Regions from separate parts of the Streptomyces sp. NPDC104309 genome, predicted to be linked through region 2. Evidence: riboswitches for the same ligand, from Rfam matches in the RefSeq annotation. Region 2 holds a riboswitch; each other region holds the start of a gene.
The links. Region 2 has a riboswitch for cyclic di-AMP ahead of ACZ68L_RS41730 (M23 family metallopeptidase). Riboswitches for the same ligand answer to the same signal wherever they lie in the genome.

Region 1: linked by a shared signal. The riboswitch ahead of ACZ68L_RS35085 (M23 family metallopeptidase) and the one ahead of ACZ68L_RS41730 (M23 family metallopeptidase) in region 2 are both predicted to bind cyclic di-AMP.
Region 3: linked by a shared signal. The riboswitch ahead of ACZ68L_RS24500 (M23 family metallopeptidase) and the one ahead of ACZ68L_RS41730 (M23 family metallopeptidase) in region 2 are both predicted to bind cyclic di-AMP.

The regions. Positions count from the first base shown of each region.
Region 1 is NZ_JBVJMV010000035.1:73,218-78,850, forward strand. Features, by position in the region: gene ACZ68L_RS35080 (SGNH/GDSL hydrolase family protein) at 1-419, opposite strand, end outside; gene ACZ68L_RS35085 (M23 family metallopeptidase) at 609-1,556, opposite strand; cyclic di-AMP (ydaO/yuaA leader) riboswitch at 1,560-1,720, opposite strand; gene ACZ68L_RS35090 (alpha-galactosidase) at 2,010-4,109, opposite strand; gene ACZ68L_RS35095 (tyrosine-protein phosphatase) at 4,335-5,147, shown strand; gene ACZ68L_RS35100 (DUF6126 family protein) at 5,169-5,336, opposite strand; gene ACZ68L_RS35105 (helix-turn-helix domain-containing protein) at 5,370-5,633, opposite strand, start outside.
Region 2 is NZ_JBVJMV010000059.1:19,268-24,900, reverse strand. Features, by position in the region: gene ACZ68L_RS41735 (PP2C family protein-serine/threonine phosphatase) at 153-1,313, shown strand; cyclic di-AMP (ydaO/yuaA leader) riboswitch at 1,594-1,746, shown strand; gene ACZ68L_RS41730 (M23 family metallopeptidase) at 1,899-3,110, shown strand; partial or broken gene ACZ68L_RS41725 (aldo/keto reductase) at 3,378-4,219, shown strand; gene ACZ68L_RS41720 (PrsW family intramembrane metalloprotease) at 4,392-5,633, opposite strand, start outside.
Region 3 is NZ_JBVJMV010000017.1:52,074-57,706, forward strand. Features, by position in the region: gene ACZ68L_RS24485 (bifunctional acetate--CoA ligase family protein/GNAT family N-acetyltransferase) at 1-193, opposite strand, end outside; gene ACZ68L_RS24490 (HPr family phosphocarrier protein) at 366-647, shown strand; gene ACZ68L_RS24495 (GntR family transcriptional regulator) at 788-1,501, opposite strand; gene ACZ68L_RS24500 (M23 family metallopeptidase) at 1,729-2,529, opposite strand; cyclic di-AMP (ydaO/yuaA leader) riboswitch at 2,543-2,709, opposite strand; gene ACZ68L_RS24505 (M16 family metallopeptidase) at 3,153-4,535, opposite strand; gene ACZ68L_RS24510 (M16 family metallopeptidase) at 4,562-5,633, opposite strand, start outside.

The sequences.
Region 1 (5,633 bases), on a different contig from region 2:
CCGACCGATTCGGTCAGCTCCGCGACCGCGCGCTCGAAACGCTCGGCAACGTCGTCGGGGTCGGTGCCGGGCCTGATGATGTCGTTGCCGCCCGCGCAGAAGCTCACCAGGTCGGGTGCGAGCTCCTTGGCGCGCGGCACCTGCTCCTCGACGATCTGGTCCAGGAGTCGTCCACGTACGGCGAGATTGGCGTACCTGAAATTCCCGTGCGCGGAGCCTTCGGTGCCCGTCGCCGTATCGGGGTCCGGGAGCTGGTCCGCGAGAAGTACCGCGAACCGGTCCGCCCAGCCGACGAAGGTCCCGTCCGGGCCGGGGTCGCCGACTCCCTCGGTGAAGCTGTCGCCAATCGCCGCGTACGACCCGATGACACCATGTCGGTTGATGACGCCACGTTGATTTCTTCTCGAATCGTCTGCCACAAACGCTTATCCTGCACCGTCGAATGTGACCTACGCGACCGTAATAAGGGGTTGACGGGTGGTGAGATAGACCACCCGGTCAGGTTTTGGTAAAGGGGGAATAAGCAGAAGGGGCGGTGCGCCACCGCGCACCGCCCCTTCTGTGTGGCTCGGGTCATGCCTTGTCGTTCAACTGCCCGGCAGTTCGGCTCAGACGTAGATGCCGTGCGACGCCAGGAAGGCGATCGGGTCGATGTCCGAACCGTACGCCGGGCCCGTGCGGACCTCGAAGTGCAGGTGCGGTCCGGTGGCGTTGCCGGTGGCGCCCGAGAGGCCGATCTGCTGACCGGTGCTCACGGACTGGCCCGCCGAGACGGAGATCGAGGACAGGTGGCCGTACTGCGAGTAGTGGCCGTCGGCGTGCTTGATGACGACCTGGTTGCCGTACGCGCCACCCCAGCCGGCGGTGACGACGGTGCCGGAGGTGATGGCCTTCACGCTGGTGCCGGTGAAGACGGGGAAGTCGATCCCGGTGTGGCTGCCGCTGGACCAGTTGGAGCCGGAGGCGCGGTAACCGGTGGTGTGGTTGCCCGGGACCGGGTGGGCGTAGCCGGAGCTGCTGCTCCGGGCGGCCGGGGCGGAGGTCTTGGACTCCGTGACCGTCGAAACCTTGGCCGGGGCGGACTTGGCCGGCGCGGACTTCTCCACGACCGAGGGGGCCTTCGAGGGGAGGGCCGCGCCCGTGCCGACGCCGGTGGACGCGGCGTCGGCCGACGCCTTGCCACCGAGCGTCAGCTTCATGCCCGGGAAGATCAGACCGGGGTTCTCGCCGACGACCTCGCGGTTGTCCTGGTACAGCTTCTGCCAGCCGCCCTCGATCTTGTGCTCGGCGGCGATCTTCGACAGGTAGTCGCCGGAGACGACGGAGTAGGTCGTGGTGGCGGCCTGCTTCTGTGCGACCGGCTGGGCCGGGGCGGCGTGCGCGGCGACGACGGAGGCGGACTGCGTGACGGCGGCCGGGGCGGCCTGCTCCGCGGCGTGGGCACCGGTGGCGCCGAGCAGCGGCAGCGCGATGACGGCGCCACCGGCGCCTGCGGCGGCGACACCACGGGCGATGGTGCTGGACTTCGTACGGCGATGCTTACCCGATATGGGCATGGGGTGTTTCCTCTCCGGCGCCTACGAGGTGAGCTGTCGGGTTCGGGCTGGAGATGCCCGGCCGCGCTGAGCGCGGCTTCACCCCGAGCCGGCCGGATTTCTCCGATCGGCGGCCTACCTGGTTCCCCCGCTCCTGCCACACGATGAGTGGGTGCGAATTCCGGGCGGCGGCAGGATTAGGCGGTCCGACCGGATTGACGGTGACCGTAAGCGAGTCGGGACAGCGAGAACAAGCCTCCGGCTCCGTACCGGAATCCGCGCCAGGAATTCAGCGCGGAATTCCGGTCACACTCCGTGGATTAAGGATCTTGAATTTCCGCGCCGCGCACGGACTGCCCGACCGCTCCGTCAGCACGCACCGTCACGGATATGATCCCGCTCACGAGAAGGCGACCATCTCCCTGACAAACAGAGCCCGTTAGTGCTAAATCGGCTCATTACGGACACCCATGTTCATCGCTCGCGCCGGAGCCTCAGCACCCTCGCGTCCAGATCCCCCTGAAGCCCGGTGTGCAGCCCCTGGTGCAGCAGCACCGAACCGTGGTGCACCACCCCCGTGTCCAGGCAGGCGTACGTCGCCGCGGGGTCGAGCCCGCGCAGCCTGAGGGCCGGGGGCCGCTCCCCGTACCTCTGTGCCTCCAGCCACATCAGGACCACGGCCTCCTCCCCGTGGATGTACTGGACCGCGCTGAGTCCGCCGCGCGGGGCGCGCAGCCGGTACAGGGCGCCGTGCTGCACCACGGACCGGATCTCCTTGTAGAGGTCCACCCAGCCCCGCGCCTCGGCCAGTTCCCCCGCACTCCATTCGGTGAGGTCCCCGCCGACCCCGAGCACACCGGCCATCGCGCTCACGAAGCGGAAGCGCAGCGAGCTGACCCGGTTGTTGAGCTGGACGTTCGGGCTGTCGGTGACCCAGGCGGCCATCACCCGGGCCGGATGGATCTGACCGAAGCCCTCCTGGATGGCGAGGCGGTCGAGCGGGTCGGTGTTGTCGGAGGTCCACACCTGGTCCGTGCGGGACAGAATCCCCAGATCGACCCGGCCGCCGCCGCCCGAGCAGGACTCGAAGGCGACCGAGGGGTGCGCGGCCCGTAGCCGATCGATCAGCGCGTACAGGGCGTGCACATGCTCGACCCAGAGCTTCTGCGGATACTTCTCGCCCGGCCAGCCCGCATCGGTGAAAGAGCGGTTGAAGTCCCATTTCACATAGTCGACGGGCGCACTGGAGAGCAACGTGTCCAATTGCTCGTAGAGATGGTCCCGCACATCGGCGCGGGCCAGATTGAGCACCAGCTGATTACGGAACTCGGTGCGCGCCCGACCGGGGAAGTGCTGCACCCAGTCCGGGTGTGCGCAATAGAGATCGCTGTCGGCATTGACCATTTCCGGCTCGACCCAGATGCCGAACTGCATGCCGAGACCGTGCACTTCGTCGGCGAGCGGCTTCAGCCCGCCGGGGAAGCGGTCCGGATTCGGCGTCCAGTCCCCGAGCCCCGCCCGGTCGCTCGTGCGCCGCCCGAACCACGCGTCGTCCACGACGAACAGCTCGACCCCCATCGCCGCGGCCCGCTCGGCGAGGGCGCGCTGCTGCCCCTGCGTGATGTCGAAGCCGGTCGCCTCCCAGGAGTTGTAGAGCACCGGCCGCAGGCTCTGCGCGTCCGGAATCACATGGGCCAGCTGCCAGACGTGCCAGGCCCGGCTCGCCCCGCCGAACCCCTCCGCGCTCCACAGCCCGGCGAAGACGGGTGTGACGTAGGACTCCCCCGGTCCGAGCAGCAGCAGCCCGGAGTCGTCGTGGCCGGCGCCACCGGTGATCTGCACGAGCCCGTCGGGGAGCCGCTGTACGGAGATCCGCCACGACCCGGACCAGCCGAGCGCACAGCCGTACACCTCCCCGCTCTCCTCGGTCGCCGCACCGTCGGCATCGAGGGCGACCCACGGCAGGTACTGGTGGCCCGTATGGCCGCGCCTGCTGGAGATGACGCTTTCGCCGTACGACAGCTCCGCCCGTGCGAGCCGGGACTCCGCCGCCCAGCGGCCGTGCAGCCGGCTCAGCCGCCAGCCGTCGCGGGCGGGCAGCGCCCAGGCGGCGGCGTCGGCGCGCAGCAGTTCCAGCGGCGGGCCGTCGGGGCCTGCATGGGTGACGGTGGCCCAGCGCTCGATCACATCGGAGTCGTTCCGCATCCGGTAGTGCAGGGTGAGGGCGAGCCGGTGCACGGAGTCGGTGAAGCCGATACGGAGCTCGGCCCCGTCCACCACGGCGTCGGCGAAGGCCCACTCCGTGCCGCGGACCTCGGGGGTGCGTACCGAGAGGGCCGGGCGGACGAACCGCGGGCCGCCTTCCACGGGGTACTCCTCATGGCCGTCGAGCCGGGACTCGAATCCCCTGGGCGACGGTTCCGGCGCCGCGGCCAGGGCCTCGGCCGCGGCAAGGGAGATCCGCGGCCCCCAGTGGAGATGGAGCAGTTCGTCCCGCTCGGTGATTCGCAGTGCGTAGCTGCTGCTCGCCCCGGTGAGCAGCCAGGTCCGGCCCGTGTCGCCAGTCTCGATCATCGCTTCCCCACATTCCAACAGTTCCGCACATCATCGACCGTCGCCGGGTGGGCGGGCAACGATCTCGCGAGGAATTCACCGGACGGATTCGCCACCGGAGCGCGGAGGTTCACGAGGTATCGACAAGGAAAGGTCGAGATGATTGCCTGAGGAATCAATGTCGTATTGTCGCGTAAATGGCCTTGTCGGCGACTCGCGTCGACGCCAGACACCCCAGGAGTCCCTGTGACGCAGCAGTTGCCGCAGATCCCATCGACGGAACCCGAGCTGGCGGGCGTCCGCAACTTCCGCGACGTGGGTGGATTGCCCACCGCGGACGGCCGGCGGGTGCGGCACGGACGGCTCTTCCGCAGTGGTCACCTCGCGCACGCCACCGCCGAGGACGCCGCGTTTCTCGGCGGTCTCGGTCTGCACACGGTCTTCGACTTCCGCAACGCCGCCGACCACCGGCTCGACGGCCTGGACGTGGAACTGCCTGGCGTACGCAACGTGAGCATCCCGCTCTCCGACCCCGCCGACGGCGCCGAGTTCTGGCGGATGGTCCGCGACGGCGATCTCGACCAGTTGCGCTCGCTCCTCGCCGACGGCAAGGGGGCGGACCGGATGATCGCCTCGTACCGCTCGATCATCCTGGACCGGACCGCCGAGCACAGCCGTGTCCTGCACGCCCTGGCCGAGGACAGCGTTCCGGCGTTGATGCACTGCGCGGCGGGCAAGGACCGGGCCGGTCTGTCGATCGCGGTGTCGCTGCTGGCCGTCGGCGTCGAGCGCGACGCCATCGAGGCCGACTACATCAAGTCCAACGACGCCCACCGCCGCTACAAGGTGCAGCGCGGCGACACCTCGGCAAACGGCATGTCGCCCGAGGTGATGGAGCTGCTCAGCCCCCTCTTCGGTGCCCACGCCGACTATCTGGACGCCGCCTTCGTCACCATCGAGGAAACGTGGGGCAGCACCGACCGCTACCTCTCCGAGGGGCTGAAGCTCGCCCCCGAGACCCGTGAGCGGCTGCGCGAGCAGCTCCTCGACGAGGCGTAGCCGGACCGCTCTTCGTGATGGTCAGCCCTTGCCGGCCACCGCGAAGAGCAGGTAGAGGAAGGCCGCGAAGATGTGCCCGGCGATGAGGTAGGCGAACAGCCGGATCACCACGCCGCGCGGAAACTTCCGCTCCTGGGCCTCATAGTTCTTCCTGGACCCGAGCGGGTCGAAGTTCTCTGAATCGGACATGACAGTCCTCTCTGGCGACCGGACGGAGCGGTCTCAGCGATGATGGATACCGCTGCCGAGGCACAGCTCGGCAGCAGGGCTCTGCAGCAGGGTGTGGACGAAGAGCAGCTCGGCACCGTCACGGTCGACGGCCGTGATCCGGTGCGGGGTGAGCGAGTCGAAGTGCGCGCTGTCACCGGGAGCGAGATCGTGCACGGTGTCCCCGAGCGTGACCCGCAGGTGCCCGGCGAGCACGTACAGCCACTCCTCGCCGGGATGGACGCGCACGAGGTCGCCCTGCGCACCGTACGGAACCCG
Region 2 (5,633 bases):
GTCAGCGGTCTCCGGGCCGGGTGCGTGTGAGCTGGACCACGCGCTTACCCCCATTGGTCGATGAGGAGTCGCCGCGCGACTTCGCTCAGGTGAGCCTGGGGTGGGGCGCGGTACCGTCCGCAGCCGTGCGCGTACCGGGCAGGAGACCACAGGTGTGGAAGCGGCTGAAGCGGCGCGGCAGACATACCAGGGGCGGTGTCCGTACCCGGCGGTTCGTCCGCGCGCTGCCCGCCCTGATGATCCTCGGCGGGCTGGCGTTCGACGCCCTCACCCCGCCGACCTTCACCGCCATTCCGCTGTTCGTGGCCGCGCCGCTGATCGCCGCGCCGTTCTTCTCGCTGCCCAGCACCATCCTCACCGCCGTCGCCTCGATCCTGGCCATCGTCGCGCTGCGGCTGTACAGCAACACGCTGCCGCAGGTCGTGCCGTTGATCGAGCTGCTCACCCTGGCCACCGTGTCGGTCCTCGCGGTCGTCATCAACGGGGTCGTGCGGCGCGGCAACGAGCAGCTGGCCTCCGCGCGGGTCATCGCGGAGACCGCCATGCGGGCGGTGCTGCCCAAACCGTCCGACCGGATCGGCGGGCTGCATGTGGCGGCGCGGTACGAGGCGGCGCAGGCGGACGAGTTCGTCGGCGGCGACCTGTTCGCCGTGGCGGACACCCCGCACGGGGTGCGGCTGGTGGTCGGGGACGTACGGGGGAAGGGGCTCGACGCCGTGGAGTCGGTGGCGGTGATCATCGGCGCGTTCCGGGAGGCGGCCGAGCAGGAGCGTTCGCTGGAGGGCGTGGCACAGCGGCTGGAGCGGGCGCTGGCGCGAGAGGGAACGGGGCGGGGCGGGCTGGACGCGGTCGAGGGCTTCATCACCGCCGTACTGGCCGAGATCCCGTCCGGGCTGTCGCGGGTACGGATCGTCAACCGCGGCCACCCCGAGCCGATCCTGCTGCATCCGGACGGGGCGCTGGATGTGCTGGGACCGTCGGTGCCCGCGCTGCCGCTCGGGATGGATCTGGGGGTGTGGCCCGACCGGGCGGACGAATGGGATCTGCCGGCGGGGACGACCCTGCTCCTCTACACCGATGGTCTCTCCGAAGCGCGGAACGCCGACGGGGTCTTCTACGATCCGGCTGCGCGGCTGCGCGGGCGGATCTTTCCGGGGCCCGAGGAACTGCTGTCCGCCCTGACCGACGACGTACGGCGGCACACGGGCGGCGAGACGACCGACGACATGGCACTGCTCGCGGTCGTACGTCCCGCGGAGGGGCAGCCGCACCGGCGCAGGACCGTGAAGATCGTGGGTCTGGACACGATGTGACGGATGGGGCGGGTGCGTGGTGCGGACCCGGCGGAGCCTCGGGTACGGCGTGCCACCGTCCGTAACCGAAGCGCGTCGCTCCGCATAACATTTGACGCAACGTCAGAATCCGGGTAATGACTGAGGGTCGATCAACTCATCCGATTCCACCCGGGTATGTCCCGTAAAGTCCAGGCCAAAGCCGTGAACGATCAGTGGGAACAGCTTGGAATCGGGCCCGGGTGTCTATTAACGTTCGATAACGCAGCGCGGTCGTCCCAGCCGTCGTCAGTGGCGGCACCGTGCGCGAGCGCCGAATTCCGCAAGGGAACCGGGGAACCACCTACATGGGGTGAATCGGACACCTGTGTCTCGTGAGAGGCAGAGGCGCCCGTAGGAGACCTTCCTGCTCCGAACCCGTCAGCTAACCCGGTAGGCGAGAAGGAAGGAAAGGAGTGCGCCCCCGTGGCGTCCAACAAGCCTGCCCCCGAGGCCCCCGCGCGGTTCACCTCAGACTTCGGCCCGGGTGTCGACTTCGGCTCCGGTTCCGGTTCTGACCACGGCTACGGCTCCGGTCACGGCCCGGGTTTCGCCTCCCACACCGGACTGGGCCCCGACACCGGCTACGGCCCCGGTTTCGCGTCCAACGCCGGTTTCGTCTCCGACGCCGGTTACGGAACCGCCGGGACGGGAACGGCGTTCGGCACCGGCTACGGCACCGAGCCGGGCGGCGACTTCGCCGGTGGGTCCGGTGAGTTCGGATCCGGTGAGGCCGGTGGCTCCGGCGACTCGGCGGAGCTCCGCGGGGAATTCCGCGCCGACGGCGACGGTGAGCCCGAACGAAGCCGGGACGAGTGGAACCCCACCGAGGAGTCCGTCCGCCCCGTGCGCGGCAAGCACCGCGTCGCCAAGCAGCGCAACGGACTTGCCCGTAGCTCCACCGTGCTCGGGGTCGGCGTCATCGCGGCAGTCGGTGCGGGCGGCATGGCCACCGCGCAGAGCAAGCCTGCGGTCTCCATCTCCCTTCCCGATTCCATCGCGGACAACCTGCCCGACGCCAAGTCCCTTCCCGGCGTGGGTTCCCTGTTCTCCGGCGAGTCCGAAGCCGACAAGGCAGAGGCCGTCGCCGCGTCGGCGCCGCTCACCACCGCCGGCATCACCACCACCGAGGCCCAGCAGGGCACGACGGACGCGGGCGAGGCGCTCCGCGCCCGTATCCTCCAGCAGGCCGAGCAGCAGCAGGATGCCGCCGACGCCGAGGCCAGGGCCGCCCAGGAGAAGGCGGCCGCGGAGAAGGCCGCCGCCGAGGCCAAGAAGCAGCAGGACGCGGCCGAGGCCAAGGTCGCCGCCGAGAAGAAGAAGGCGGAGGAAGAGGCCAAGAAGAAGGCGGAGGCCCTGCGGCTCGCCAAGCTCGCCGCCAGCTACGCCATCCCGACCACCTCGTACACGATCACCTCGACCTTCGGCGAGGCCGGCTCGATGTGGTCCTCCGGCTACCACACGGGCCTCGACTTCGCGGCGCCGACGGGTACCCCGATCAAGGCCATACACGGCGGCACCATCAAGTCGGCCGGCTGGTCCGGTTCGTACGGCTACCGCACGGTGCTGGAGCTCGAAGACGGTACGGAGCTGTGGTTCTGCCACCAGTCCTCGATCGGTGTCACCGTCGGCCAGAAGGTCACCACCGGTGAGACCATCGGCCGGGTCGGCGCGACCGGCAACGTGACGGGCCCGCACCTCCACCTGGAGGTCCACACCCCGGCCGGTACGGGTATCGACCCGATGACCTGGCTGCGAGACAAGGGCCTCAACCCCTGATCGGCCGGCCGCCTCGCGGCCCGCGTGATCCGAGCCGGTTCGCCGGCCGCTGAACCCCGGCAGCCCTGACGCTCTCCCCCCGACGTCAGGGCTGCCGGTCTGTCGGCACGGTCGCTCCGGCCGGGAGTGCGGGCCGGACGGATCGGTGGGCCCACGGGCTGGTGGGGACTGCGGGCCGGGCGGGTCGGCGGGCCGCTGGGAACAGCGGGCCTGCCTGAAGGGCGGGCTGCCGGAATAGCGGAACCGCTGGTGTTCGTTGATCCACATATGACTTCTCTTCATAAGCTGGGCCCTTCCGACCTGCAGGTCTTCCCGCTCGCCCTCGGCGGCAACGTCTTCGGCTGGACGGCCGACGAGGCGCAGTCGTTCGCCGTGCTGGACGCCTACGCCGCGGCGGGCGGCAACTTCATCGACACCGCCGACTCCTACTCGGCCTGGATCCCGGGCAATGAGGGCGGCGAGTCGGAGACCGTCATCGGGAAGTGGCTCGCGGCACGTGCCAACCGGTCCGAGATCGTCGTCGCGACGAAGGTCGGCGCCCACCCCTCGTACACGGGGCTCGCCGCCGCGAACATCAAGGCCGCGGCGGAGGAGTCGCTGCGCCGGCTCGGTACCGAATCGCCGCCTCCAACATCAGCCCCGAGCGGCTCCAGGCGTCCCTGGACTTCTCGGAGCGCGAGGGGCTCGCCCGTTACGTGGCCCTGCAGCCGCACTACAACCTGGTCTCCCGCGACACGTACGAGGGCGGACTCCAGGAGACGGCCGCTCGGGCCGGGCTCGCCGCCGTCCCGTACTTCGCCCTGGCCTCCGGGTTCCTCACCGGCAAGTACCGTCCGGGTGCCTCGGTGGAGAGCGCTCGGGCCGAGAACGCGGGGCAGTACCTGGAGTCGGAGCGGGGACAGAAGGTCCTGGCCGCGCTCGACAAGGTCGCCCAGGAGCACGATGCGGAGATCGCGACCGTCGCGCTGGCGTGGCTGGCGTCCCGGCCGACCGTCGTCGCGCCGATCGCCTCGGCCCGCACGGTCGAACAGCTGCCCGCGCTGGTGGCCGTCGCCGACCTCCGGCTGACCGAGCAGGACCTGGCGGAACTCACCGAGGCATCCGCCTGACGGGGAGAGCCCGGTCGTCCAGGATCGCGGTCGTCCGTTCGCGAACGCCCCGGCAGCGCGGCGCTGCCGGGGCGTTCGCGTGAGCGGGACGGTTCATCGCCCGGTCGCGGCCGGCCCGTCCATCGCCGTCCTCGTGCGGCGGACGATCGGATCGGTCCTGAGGGTGGCTTGCCTACTGGCTCCGCTGCGGTGGCTGGTGCGGGGCCAGATAGGGGTTGTAGCCGTGGCCGCCGTACTGCGTGTGCTGCGGGAACGGGTGCGCGTACGGGCCCGCCGACGGCCGGTGCGGGCGCAGGCGGCCCGTCGCCTGCGCCGCGTACGTCAGCGCGGGAGCGGCCACGTCCCTGCGCTGCCAGAGATGGTGCAGCAGCTCCAGCTCGCGTTCGGCGAAGTCCGCACCCGCGGCGCCGCGGCGGGCCTGCTTGCGCAGCGAGGCCAGTGAGGTCGCGAACGACTCGTACTCGGCGACGGCGCGGGCGGCAGCCTTGCCGTGGGCCTTGGCCTGCGCCTTGGCACGAGCCCTGACCTGGGCCGACGGTCCGCTAGCCGGAGCATGCCCCGCCCCCGTCCCGTATCCCTGCCCGTATGCCTGCCCGTGTCCCGGCGCGTATCCCGGTCCGTATGCCGATGTGTGTGCCTGCGGGTGCGCCGGTCCCGGTCCCGGTCCTGGTCCGTGCCCCGGTCCGTATCCCGGTCCTGGTCCGTAAGTCGGTGAAGTCGGCGGTGTCGGCGCGTATGCGGGTTCGTATGCGGGTCCGTACGGGCTCACCCAGCTTGCCCGGGCCGCGAGGGAGTGTCGTTGGCGTGCCGCGTCGCGTGCCATGCCTCGGGCCCGCATCGAGGAGAGGGCGAGCGGCTCGGCGGGGGTGAGCCAGCCGGCCGCCGCATAGGCGGGCAGCTCGGCGGAGAGCGTACGGAGCTCCCGCTGGCGCGACCAGATCGCCAGCCAGGTCACCAGGCCGAAGACCGGGACCATGAACACGCCGTACACGGCATAGAAGCCGTACGGTCCGACGGTCGCCGATCCGTTCCACAAGGCATGCATGCCCATGGCGAGAACGAGGCCCAGCAGCGGCAGAGCGATGCGGCGGATCCGACGCCGCCGCGCACTGGCCGCGGCGAGCCCGAAGCCTATGCCGCTCAGTACCGTGAAGAGCGGGTGCGCGAAAGGCGACATCACCGCCCGAACGAAGAACGTCGCGGCCGTCACCGAGACGACGCCCGAGGTACCGATCTGCTGGTCCTCGCCGAAGGCGTTGCCCAGGTAGAGGATGTTCTCGGTGAAGGCGAAGCCGCTCGCGGTGAAGCCGGCGATGACGACGCCGTCGACGATCCCGTTGAACTCCCGCTTTCGGAACAGGAAGATCAGCAGCACGGCCGCGGCTTTGGCGCTCTCCTCGACGACCGGCGCTAT
Region 3 (5,633 bases), on a different contig from region 2:
GACGCGGGTACGGGGCGAAGAATCGGTAGTACTTCGACTCGTCGGAGACCTGCTCGTAGAAGCTGACCAGCCGTTCGGCGTCGTCCGTGGTGATGGGCCTGATCCGCGCGGTTCCCCCGTCTCGGAGAACGACGTCCGCTTCCCAGTGGTCGGGATACGCGTGATGCGGACTCTGCTCCGGCGAGGGGTGCATGGGCCAAGACTACGGCTCCGCCAGCGGTCGCGTAGGTCCTGGGGCCGGGGCAGTCTGAGGGGGCCGATCGGCGGTACGGTGCGGGTTTTGGGCGTGCTGCGGGTCGGCCGGAGCATCGCGCACCACATGAGAGACTGGTCTAGACAACCATTGATTCCTGAAGGGCAGAACCATGGCTGAGCGCCGCGTCAACGTCGGTTGGGCCGAGGGCCTGCACGCCCGTCCCGCTTCCATCTTCGTCCGTGCCGCCACGGCTTCCGGCGTGCCCGTGACGATCTCCAAGGCCGACGGCAACCCGGTGAACGCCGCCTCCATGCTCGCGGTGCTCGGTCTCGGCGCGCACGGCGGCGAGGAGATCGTGCTGGCATCCGAGGCCGACGACTCCGAAGCCGCCCTCGACCGCCTGGCGAAGCTGGTCGCCGAAGGGCTCGACGAGCTTCCGGAGACGGTCTGAACCATTTCCTGCGAGAGAGCCGCGGCACCCTTATTCGGGGCCGCGGCTCCACGCATTTCCGGGCGGGGGCGGTCGAAGAGAATTCGGGCAGCCCAAAGAAACCCGAACGGAATTGCCACTCTTTGTATACGGCGTGATCATTAATTCCGGACACCCGGAGTGTTTACGGAATGTTGCGAAGTCCTCACCCGGCCGGCGCGGGAAGCGGCCGGCTGACGGTCCGGCCGGCCGGCGCGGCGCAGCCGGTGCACGGTCGTGGCCCGTTCGGCATGCTGGGTGGCCAGCTTCCTCGCCCGTTCCGCGTCGCCGCGCGCCACCGCGTCCACAATGGCTCCGTGCTCCGCCCAGGAATCCACCGGGCGGGCCGGCTGATCGACCACGTACATCCAGGCGATCTTGTGCCGCAGCTGAGTGAGTGTCGCGATCAGGCTGGAACTGCCCGAGGCCTGCACCAACGTCTCGTGGAACCAGCCGCCCAGTGAGCGCAGGTCCTCCCCCTCGCCCCGCCCGGCCCGCTCCCGACCGAGCCTGACCAGACCGCGCAGCACCTTGAGATGCGCCTCGGTGCGGCGTTGCGCGGCGCGCGCGACACCCAGCGGCTCCAGCAGCGCCCGGACCTCCAGGAGGTCGGCGGCCTCCTGCTCGGTGGGCTCGGCGACACAGGCGCCCGCGTGCCGGCGGGTGACCACGAACCCCTCGGACTCCAGGGTCCGCAACGCTTCCCGCACCGGGACACGGGAGACCCCGTAACGGCGCGCCAGCAACTCCTCGGTGAGCCGGCTGCCGCGTGCGAAGACACCGGAGACGATGTCGTCACGGATTGCCGTGCATACCGAATGCGCCGGAATGCGCATGTCCGAACCTCCGCCTTAATCCCCGCGAAACGCAGCCGACCGACGCCTGTTCTGCGACTCTATTGCAATGCGGCCACATTTCCGATGCCAGGTGGAAATTCATGAATATCTTTTGGCCACAGAACGGTTCGGGGAGCAGGTACCGCGGGCGGGTGCGGAGGCCGGGCACGACGAAGGCCCCGGCGCGACGCCGGGGCCTTCGAAGGGGTGCTGCTGACAGGCCCCGGTCAGACGTTGACGCCGTGGGCGCGCAGGTACGCGACGGGGTCCATGTCAGAGCCGTACGAGGGCGTGGTCCGGGCCTCGAAGTGGAGGTGCGGCCCGGTGGAGTTGCCGGTCGAGCCGGAGAGGCCGATCCGCTGACCGGCACCGACGCTCTGGCCGACAAAGACGCCGATCGAGGAGAGGTGGCCGTACTGCGTGTACGTACCGTCCGTCATCCGGAGCACGATGTTGTTGCCGTACGCACCGCCCCAGCCGGCCTCGACAACTGTTCCTGCACCGACGGCGACGACGGAGCTGCCGGACGCGGCGTGGAAGTCGATGCCCGAGTGACTGCCGGAGGACCAGAGCGAGCCGCTGGACTTGTAGCCGGTGGTGACGTACGAGCCGGCGACCGGGAGCTGGTAGGCGCCCAGACGGGTGCGCTCGGCGGACCGGGCGGCACGCACCTTCTCGGCACGCGCCTCGGCCGCACGCTCCGCCACGGCCTTCGCCTCCGCGGCCTTCTTCTTGGCCTCGGCCTTGCGCCGGGCCTCCGCCTCAGCCTTGGCCGCGACATCGGCCTGACGCTTCTGCTCGTCGGCCTGGGCGGCGACCTGGTCGGCGAGTGCACCCTCGATGGCGATGATCTGGTTCAGACCGGTCTCGCTGACGGAGGGAGTCCCGGCGTCCGCGGCGAGGGCCGGCGAGGCCATGCCGCCGATGACTCCGGTGGTCGCCAGAGCCGCGGTGCCGGCGATCTTCGCGCTCCTGCGGGTCAGTCGGCTCGGGGCGCGATGCTTCCCGGTGGCACGGGTGAAAGCCATGGAGTGGCTGATCCTTTCCTTCCTTCTCGCCTACCGGGTTAGCTGACGGGTTCGGAGCAGGAAGGTCTCCTACGGACGCCCCGGCCTCACCGAGGATCAGGCATCCGATTCACCCCAGGGACTGCGTGGGTCCCCGGCTCCCCAGGCTCGCGCCTGACGGGGACTCGGCGATGACTGTCCGGTACGTCACGGTTGCGGCATACGAGTGGCGGACAGCCCAGCCGACGCTAAGCGGCGCCACTTTCATTCACCAAACGGACAGGCCGTTTTGTAGCGCATCCCACAGGGCAGACAGGCAACCACCCCACCAGAACGGACAAAAGGGAGACCCTGGCGAGATGTGACGCACAAGGACCTCCCTTCTGTTCCGGTATGCACACCTACGGCGAATCGGTGGACCTACCGGTGCGACCGGCACTCAGCCGGTGCGACCTGCTCTGCCGGATGCTCCGCTGCACCGACCCGCACATGGCCAGGAGCCCCGCCGGTGCCCGATCGAACGTGACAGTCAGCCGGCGATCTGTCACACGCGACCGGGCAGCCGGCCAGTCGGCGCCCGCACCCGCGCCGGGTCGGTCGTCCGGCATCCGGCATCCGGCATCCGCGACGGGGTACGACGACGGTCAGCCGGCGACCACCGACACCTCTCCGATGCCCAGCGCGCGGACCGGCTCCTCGATCCGCGCAGCGTCACCGACGAGGACCGTGACGAGCCGGTCTCCCGGGAAGGCGTTGACCACCGCTGCGGTCGCCTCGACCGTGCCGGTCTCCGCGAGCCTGGCGTACAGCTGTGCCTGGTAGTCGTCCGGGAGGTGCTGCTCGACCTGATCGGCGAGAGTGCCCGCGACGGAGGCCGCCGTCTCGAACTTCAGCGGTGCGACGCCCACGAGATTCTGCACGGCCGTCTCGCGCTCTTGATCGGTCAGTCCATCGGCCGCCAGGGTCCGCAGGACCGTCCACAGGTCCTCCAGCGCCGGTCCGGTGGACTCCGTGTCCACCGAGCCGCTGATGGCGAGCATCGCGGCGCCGGTCGCGCCCGAGGCGGAGTCCGGGGCCGACGACCGCAGCACCTGGGCGAAGGCCCGCACGCCGTAGGTGTAGCCCTTCTCCTCGCGCAGCACACGGTCCAGCCGGGAGGTGAGCGTGCCGCCCAGGCAGTACGTGCCCAGCACCTGGGCCGGCCACACGCTGTCGTGCCGGTCGGCGCCGATCCGGCCGATCAGCAGCTGCGTCTGCACCGCGCCGGGACGGTCGACGATCACCACTCGGCCGGTGTCGTCGGCGGTGATCGGCGGGGCCGGACGGGGCTCGGCGGCGTCGCCCGACCAATCGCCGAGGGTGTCGGCGAGCAGGGCGTCGAGATCGATGCCGGTGAGGTCGCCGACGACCACGGCGGTCGCCGTGGACGGCCTGACATGGGCGTCGAAGAAGGCACGCACGGCCGCCGAGTCGATCCGCTCCACCGTCTCCTCGGTGCCCTGGCGCGGGCGCGACATCCGCGCCGTGGCCGGGAAGAGCTCCTTGGAGAGCTGCTTCGCGGCTCGCCGGGCCGGATTGGCCTGCTCGTGCGGGATCTCGTCGAGCCGGTTGCGCACCAGCCGTTCGATCTCGCTGTCGGCGAAGGCGGGCGACCGCAGCGCCTCGGCGACCAGCGCGAGCGCCTTGGCCAGCCGGGAGGCCGGGACCTCCAGGGAGACCCGGACTCCGGGGTGGTCCGCGTGCGCGTCGAGAGTGGCGCCGCAGCGCTCCAGTTCGGCGGCGAACTCCTCGGCGGTGTGCTTGTCGGTGCCCTCGGACAGCGCACGCGACATGATCGTGGCCACGCCGTCGAGGCCCTCGGGCTCCGCGTCCAGAGGGGCGTCGAGGAAGATCTCGACCGCCACGACCTGCTGGCCGGGGCGGTGGCAGCGCAGCACCGTGAGGCCGTTGGGCAGGGCGCCGCGCTCCGGCGCGGGGAAGGCCCAGGGTCGTGCGACACCGGGGGCCGGCTGCGGGTGGTACTGCATCGAAACTCCAGTCGCGGCAGCGTCGGTCACTTGTCCGCCCCTTCGTGCGCGTCGGTGTCATCGGCGTCGGTCTCATCGGTGTCCGCCGCGTCCGCCGGCTCGGCCGTTTCGACCGGCTCGTAGACCAGCACCGCCCGGTTGTCGGGGCGCAGCTGGGCCTTGGCGACGGCCTGGACCTCTTCCGCGGTGACGTCGAGCACACGCTGTACCGCGGTCAGGGCGAGCTGCGGGTCACCGAACAGCACGGCGAACCGGCAGAGTTCGTCGGCGCGGCCCGCGACCGTACCGAGCCGGTCCAGCCACTCCCGCTCCAACTGGGCCTGCGCGCGCTCCATTTCCTCGGGCGTGGGGCCTTCGGCCGCGAACCGGGCCAGCTCCTCGTCGACCGCGGCCTCGATCTGCGGCACCTCGACACCGCCGGACGTCTTGACGTCCAGCCAGCCGAGCGAGGGGGCGCCGGCCAGCCGCAGCAGCCCGAATCCGGCCGCCACGGCCGTACGGTCACGGCGCACCAGACGGTTGTGCAGCCGAGACGACTCGCCGCCGCCGAGCACGGTCAGCGCGAGATCCGCCGCGTCGCACTCACGGGTGCCGTCGTGCGGCAGCCGGTAGGCGGCCATCAGCGCCCGCGCCGGAACCTCCTCGTGCACCTCTTCGCGCAGCTGCTCGCCGATGGTCTCGGGGAGCGTGCCGTCGCGCGGCGGCTGCTTGCCGTCGTGGGACGGGATGGAGCCGAAGTACTTCTCGATCCAGGCCAGCGTCTGCTCGGGATCGATGTCACCGACGACCGAGAGCACCGCGTTGTTGGGCGCGTAGTACGTACGGAAGAAGGCGCGCGCGTCCTCAAGGGTCGCCGCGTCCAGGTCGGCCATCGAGCCGATCGGCGTGTGGTGGTACGGGTGGCCCTCGGGATAGGCCAGGGCCGTCAGCTTCTCGAACGCCGTGCCGTAGGGAACGTTGTCGTAGCGCTGGCGCCGCTCGTTCTTGACGACGTCCCGCTGATTCTCCATGGACTCCTCGTCGAGCGCGGCGAGCAGCGAGCCCATGCGGTCGGCTTCCAGCCAGAGGGCCAGCTCCAGCTGGTGCGTGGGCATCGTC